3 regions of the Bradyrhizobium sp. UNPA324 genome follow, and region 3 is predicted to be linked to each of the others. Evidence: predicted binding sites of a transcription regulator. Region 3 holds the regulator's gene; each other region holds the start of a gene.
The links. Region 3 encodes PhoB, which activates phosphate uptake and scavenging genes when phosphate is short. Its sites were predicted from a motif close to TGTCATNNANCTGTCAT; they were not measured.
Positions count from the first base shown of each region.

Region 1 (2,263 bases), 380 kb from region 3:
TGTTGGTCAGCTCGAGCAGCGGGGTCTCGAGATAGGGCTGATCCTTGTAGAAGCCCTCAGCCTTGGCCTTCTCGTAAGCCGCCTTGGTGATCGGCAGATAGCCCGAGGCCTTGTGGATGTAGACTTGGCGATCGGTGTCCGAGAGGAAGCTCAGGAACTTGGCCACGCCCTTGTAGTCGTCGGCCGCCTTGCCGCCCATCACCCAGAGCGAAGCACCGCCGATGATCGAGTTCTGCGGCGCGCCCTTCGCGTCCGGATAATACGGCATCGGCACTGCGGTGAAGTTGAACTTGGCCTGCGCCTTGACGTTGCCGAAGAACGCCGAGGAGGTCAGGTAGAGCGGGCATTCGCCCGAGGTGAAGCGGCCTTCGCCGGTGTTGGTGCGGCCGGCATAGTCGTAGGTCTTGTCCTTCTGGAGCTCGACCAGCTTCTCGAGGTGCTTGACCTGGAGCGGGCCGTTGAACTCGAGCACGGTGTCGAAGCCGTCGAGACCGTTGGCCTTGGTCGAGAGCGGCACGTTGTGCCAGGCAGAGAGCTGCTCGAGATTGACCCAGGTCACCCACGAGTTGGAGAAGCCGCAGGTCGCATGACCGTTGTCGTGGAGCTTCTTGGCCGCGGTGAACACGTCGGGCCAGGTCTTCGGGATCTCGACATTGGCCTTCTTTAGCTCGTCGAGGTTGACCCACATGACGGTCGACGACGAGTTGAAGGGGAAGGACAGCATCTCGCCCTTCGAGGTCGAATAGTAGCCGGTGATCGCGGGCAGATAGGCCTTGGGATCGAACTTCTCGCCGGTCTCGGCCATCAGCTTGTAGACCGGCTTCACGGCGCCGGTCGCAGCCATCATGGTGGCGGTGCCGACCTCGAACACCTGCATGATGTGCGGCGCGTTGCCGGCGCGGAACGCCGCGATGCCCGCGTTCATGGTGTCGGCGTAGTTGCCCTTGTAGGTGGGGATGACCTTGTAGTCGCTCTGCGCGGCGTTGAAGTCGTTCGCGAGCTTGACGATGACGTCGTTGTTGGCGCCGGTCATCGCGTGCCACCACTGGATTTCAGTCACGGCCAGAGCCGGCGAGGCGCTCATGCCGACCGTGATTGCAAATGCGGCAGCCGCGCCAAAGTGTCGAAGAGTCATCAAGAAAACCTCCCTTGCCCGTCACTAAAGAAGCGCTTGCGCTAGCAGCGCCATATGACGTTCACATGACTGTGTAAGCGGCCGAAACGAAAGCGGCAAGCGCTGGAAAAGGGAAGCTGTCAAATAGGCGAAGACGAAGCGGGCAGCCTCCTCCGTTCGCGGTGCACTATCGTGCCCGCGCCGCAGTGCGGCATTACTTATGTGAGCTGACGATCAAGCCGCGGGCCCCAAACCTCTCCCGCGTGCGTGCGGGAGAGGGCGGCGCGAAGCGCCGGGTGAGGGCTCTTTCCTCTTGGGGACTGTCCCATTGCGGAGACACCCTCTCCCCAACCCTCTCCCGCAAGCGGGAGAGGGCGCGCACCTGCGCCGCCGCTTGATCTCTGTCCTAGCTTAGCGCTTGCGCTCGGGGCCGCAGACCGTGCCCTTTTCGACCATCGCGTCGATCTCGGCCTTGGAGTAACCGAACTCGCCCAGCACCTCGGCCGCGTGCTGGCTGAATTTCGGCGGCAGCCGGCGCAGGCTCGGCTTGCTGCGGTCGAGCCGGATCGGCGAGGCCACGCCTTTGTACCAGTCCTTCTCGATAATATCGCCGCGCGCGATCGTGTGCGGGTTGGTCAGCGCCTGGTCGATCTTCTGCACGGGCCCTGCGGGCAGGCCCGCGGCAAGCAGGCGATTGCACAGCGGCTCGGCTTCGTGCTGGCTGAACACGGCGGCGAGTTCGGCGCGCAGCGCCTCGCGGTTGGCGATGCGGTCCTTGTTGCGCGCAAAGCGCGGATCGGTGCCGAGCTCCGGCTTGCCGATCTCCTTGGCGAGCTTGCGGAAGGTGCCGTCATTGCCGACGCCGATGAAGATGTTGTCGGTTTTCGTCGGGAAGATCGCGTAAGGCACGAGGTTCGGGTGCTCGTTGCCGGTGAGCGAGGGCGGCTTGCCATGCATGAAATAGTTCGCGGTGTGCGGATGCATGATGGCAAGGCCGGTCTCGTACAGCGTCGTCTCGAGGAATTGGCCCTGGCCCGAGCGCTGCCGCTCCGACAGTGCCATCAGGATTCCGATCGCCGCGTAGAGTCCGGTGGTGATGTCGACCAGCGGCACGCCGATCCGCATCGGCCCGCTCTCGGGCGAGCCGGT
Region 1 is NZ_LFJD01000004.1:4,322,476-4,324,738, reverse strand. Features, by position in the region: gene ugpB (sn-glycerol-3-phosphate ABC transporter substrate-binding protein UgpB) at 1-1,135, opposite strand, end outside; gene UNPA324_RS20735 (CaiB/BaiF CoA transferase family protein) at 1,526-2,263, opposite strand, start outside.
Region 1: a site for PhoB is predicted at 1,190-1,206, ahead of ugpB (sn-glycerol-3-phosphate ABC transporter substrate-binding protein UgpB). Genes of this name have one in related genera too.

Region 2 (2,263 bases), 1.4 Mb from region 3:
CGGCGGCACGGGCTGCGGCGGCCAGGCGCGCAACGGAAGCCGGCACCTCGTCGGCGCGCGAGGTCACGCGTTCGACCAGCCGATCGAATTCCTCGGCTGACAGGCCGGTGCGCTCCACCATGCGGTTGCGCTTGCGCGGCTTGGCCATGTCGGCGACGGTGCCGTCCATGTGGTCGTTGAAGGCAAGCAGGTCGACGCGGCCCTCGGCCAGCCACTGGCTGATTTCAGGCTCGGACTCAAGATTGTAGGTCTCGTGCCTGAGATGGAAGCGGGTGTCGGCGGCGAATTGCGGGCGCTGCCGCTCGATGGCCTCCATCAGGCCGCGCGCATTGTCACAGCTGCGCAGGCCCGGCTCCCACGAACAGGTCGTGGCGTGAAACACCGTGGTGATGCCGTTGCTGATCGCCTGGCGGTCGCTGTCGGCGAGCGCGACGTCGATCGGGAAGTCGACGCCGGCGCGGGGCATCATCTGCCGCTCGAACGCATCGCCATGGAGATCGACGATGCCGGGTAGCACCAGCAGGCCCCGTGCATCGATCGCCAGCCGCGCCCGGCCGCGCGAGGCGTCCATCGCAGTGATGTCCTGCCCGGATACCGCCAATGACGTTTCGGCGACCTCAGTGCCGATCAGGGCCCCGCCGCCTTCAAGGAAAATGTCTGTCACGCGACCGCGCTTCGTTTGCTGGGAGAATTGGCGAGAGAGCTCGCTCGTGCTTCGTATGTCGCAAGAAAATCTTCAATCCCGAGCTTGCGGAAATCAGGCAGAGCTTGCCGCAATTTGTCGTGATCCCAGTCCCACCAGGCCAGCCGCGCAAGCCGCCCGGCGATCTCTTCGGAGAATCGCCGCCGCACGATTCGGGCCGGATTGCCGGCGACGATGGTGTAGGCCGGCACGTCCTTGGTGACGATGGCGCCGGCCGCGATCACCGCGCCGGTGCCGATGTTGCGGCCCGGCAACACGACCGCGCCATGGCCGATCCAGACGTCGTGGCCGATATCGACGTGATGCTGCCGCCGCCACTCGAAGAACTCGGTATCGTCGCTCTCGCCTTCGAAGTAGGCGCTCGAACGATAGGTGAAATGCGCCTGCGTCGCGCGGTGCATCGGATGATTGCCGGGATTGATGCGCGTCATCGCCGCGATCGAGCAGAATTTTCCGATTGTACTGTAGGTGATCTGGGCGTCGTTCACGACATAGGAGTAATCGTCCATCGCCACTTCGTGCAGGATCGTGCGTGCGCCGACCTCGGTATAGGCGCCGAGCCTGGTCTCGTGCAGCGTGGCCGAAGGATCGATGGTCGGCTGGACCGAAAGCGCTTTGGCGGCCATGTTGGTTCCGGATTGCGGGCGGGCGTTCCTCTTCGAGCGGCTTGATGACGATGTCATGACGGGGCGATGACAGGGGATGAGCTGCGTAGGATCGCCGCACCGCACAGCACCTGTCACACAAGTGTTAAGCGCCGGCGTTAGCGGTTGGCTCCAGTTAATCTGGAGCGCTGCATGCTGGTGGTGGAAGGTCTGACGTGTCGCTTCGGCGCGAAAGCCGCGGTGGACGACGCATCGTTTCAAATTTCCCCCGGCGGCTTCGTCGGTGTGATCGGACGGTCCGGCGCCGGCAAATCGACGCTGCTGCGGAGCATCAACCGCCTGGTGACGCCGACCGAGGGCCGCATCCTGTTCGATCGCGTCGACGTCACCGCCTTGCGCGGCAGGGAGCTGCGGCAATGGCGGGCGCGATCGGCGATGATCTTCCAGCAGTTCAACCTGGTCGGCCGGCTCGATGTCCTTACCAACGTCCTGATGGGGCGCCTTGCGACGATGCCGGCCTGGCGCTCGCTGTCGCAAGTATGGCCCGAGCAGGACAAGGCGCTGGCGATGTCCGCGCTCGAACAGTTCGATATCGCATCGCTCGCTGCGCAGCGCGCGGACCAGCTCTCCGGTGGTCAGCAGCAACGCGTCGCGATTGCCCGCGCCTTGGTGCAGCAACCCGACATCATCCTCGCCGACGAGCCGATCGCCTCGCTCGATCCGCGCAACACCAAGATCGTGATGGATGCGCTTTTGCGCATCAACAAGCATTTCGGCATCACCGTGCTCTGCAACCTGCATTCGCTGGATCTGGCGCGCAGCTATTGCGACCGCCTGATCGGCATGGCGCAGGGGCGCGTGGTGTTCGACGGTGCACCGTCCGCGCTGACCGATCACGTCGCGCGCGAGCTCTACGATCTCGAAGCCGCCGATGTCATGGGCGGCATGCCTGTAC
Region 2 is NZ_LFJD01000004.1:2,501,764-2,504,026, forward strand. Features, by position in the region: gene UNPA324_RS12225 (alpha-D-ribose 1-methylphosphonate 5-triphosphate diphosphatase) at 1-664, opposite strand, end outside; gene UNPA324_RS12230 (transferase hexapeptide repeat family protein) at 661-1,329, opposite strand; gene phnC (phosphonate ABC transporter ATP-binding protein) at 1,501-2,263, shown strand, end outside.
Region 2: a site for PhoB is predicted at 1,385-1,401, ahead of phnC (phosphonate ABC transporter ATP-binding protein). Genes of this name have one in related genera too.

Region 3 (2,263 bases):
CGCGCAAGGCACGCCCGGCGCAGCACATGATGCGGGTGACCCGCCCCATTGCGCGCGGTAACACCGCGCTGGCGCAGGCCTTCGAGGTCGAGGTCGAGGCCGAGCCGCTCACCTACGACAACGTGGTGCCGATGAGCCAGCGGCTGTCGCTGCTCGAATTGAACGAGGCGACCTGCCACTGGCCGGTCGGCGATCCCTCGAGCCCGGATTTCTTCTTCTGCGGCGGCAAGGCATTGTCCGGCCTGCCCTACTGCGCCCAGCACTCGCGCGTGGCGTATCAGCCGGCAGCGGACCGTCGGCGCGCAGCACCGAAGCCGGGCACGCGGTGAGTTCGCGGATCTAGCTGATTGCAAGAACGGTAGCCGTCACACGACGGCGCCTCGACACACCCGATGTCGTCCCGGACAAGCGCGCCACAAGCGCGCGCAGATCCGGGACCCATAGCCACCGCAAGATGTGGTTACGGGGACTCGGAGTTACCTTTTCGCAAAACAATTGCTGCCTGTGGTTAATCGCGACGAGCGCAAGCGCTCGCGCTGAGGTCCCGGATCTGCGCAGACGCTTGTCCGGGACGACACCGATGTTGTGGCCGCAGCTGCCAACCACGGCTCGCAAACCTTACGTCTGCTCGGCCTTCGCGAAGCGATCGTCGAGCGCGTAGCCGGCGCCGCGGACGGTGCGGATCGGATCCTGCTCGCGGCCGAGATTGAGCAGCTTGCGCAGGCGGCCGATATGGACGTCGACGGTGCGCTCGTCGATGTAGATGTCGCGGCCCCAGACGCTGTCGAGCAGCTGCTCGCGCGAGAACACGCGGCCGGGATGCTCCAGGAAGAACTCCAGCAGGCGATATTCGGTCGGGCCGAGATCGATCGGGCGGCCCGAGCGCGCCACGCGGCGCTTGTCGCGGTCGAGCTCGATGTCGCCATAGGCCAGCACCGTCGCGAGCCGCTCAGGGCTGGCGCGCCGCAAGAGGCCCTTCACCCGCGCGAGCAGCTCTGGTACCGAGAACGGCTTGACGATGTAGTCGTCGGCGCCGGTCGCAAGTCCCCGCACCCGCTCGCTCTCCTCGCCGCGTGCGGTGAGCATGATGATCGGCAGCTGCTTGGTCTCGGGACGGGTGCGCAGGCGCCGGCACAGCTCGATGCCGGACAGGCCCGGCAGCATCCAGTCGAGCACGATCAGATCGGGAATGTGCTCCTTGAGGCGGGTGTCGGCGTCGTCGCCGCGCATCACCGTCTCGACGTCATAGCCGTCGCCTTCGAGGTTGTAACGCAGCAGCTCGGTGAGAGCTTCTTCGTCCTCAACCACCATAATGCGTGCGCCCATGGTGTCGTCGCTCCTTAAGTCTTCAGGTATTCGGGATCGTCGTGGCGAACGTCGTCATGTCGCCCTTCGGCCGCTTGTCGGTGATCGCCTGGCCCTCGATCATGTAGAACACGGTCTCGGCGATGTTGGTGGCGTGGTCGCCGATCCGCTCGATGTTCTTGGCGCAGAACATCAGATGAATGCAGAACGAGATGTTGCGCGGATCCTCCATCATGTAGGTGAGGAGCTCGCGGAACAGCGAGGTGCAGATCGCGTCCACTTCCTCGTCGCCCTTCCACACCGCCATCGCCGCCGGCAGATCGTGCGCGGCATAGGCATCCAGCACCGACTTGACCTGCTGCTGCACCAGGTCGGTCATGTGCTCCAGGCCGCGGAACAGCTTGAGCGGATGGAAGTCGGTTTCCAGTGCGGCGACGCGCTTGCCCATGTTCTTGGCGAGATCGCCGATGCGCTCGAGGTCGGTCGCAACCCGCATGGCGCCGACGATCTCGCGTAAGTCCACCGCCATCGGCTGGCGGCGAGCGATGGTGAGCACCGCGCGCTCCTCGATGCGCTTCTGCAGCGCGTCGAGATCGGCATCGGTGGTGACGACGCGCTGGCCGAGCGGAACGTCGCGGCGGATCAGCGCATCGACGGAATCGACGATCATGCGCTCGGCGATCCCGCCCATCTCGGCGACCAGGCGGGTGAGCTCCTGAAGGTCGGTGTCGAAAGCCTTCGCGGTATGTTCAGTACCCATATTGCGTCTCCTCAGCCGAACCGGCCGGTGATGTAGTCCTGCGTACGCCGATCGGTCGGCGACGTGAAGATCTTGCTGGTGTCGTCGAACTCGATCAGCTCGCCGAGATACATGAAGGCGGTCTTGTCGGAGACGCGCGCCGCCTGCTGCATGTTGTGGGTGACGATCGCGATCGTGTAGTTCTCGGCCAGCTCCTGA
Region 3 is NZ_LFJD01000004.1:3,943,794-3,946,056, forward strand. Features, by position in the region: gene UNPA324_RS19055 (GcrA family cell cycle regulator) at 1-329, shown strand, start outside; gene phoB (phosphate regulon transcriptional regulator PhoB) at 619-1,326, opposite strand; gene phoU (phosphate signaling complex protein PhoU) at 1,349-2,065, opposite strand; gene pstB (phosphate ABC transporter ATP-binding protein PstB) at 2,077-2,263, opposite strand, start outside.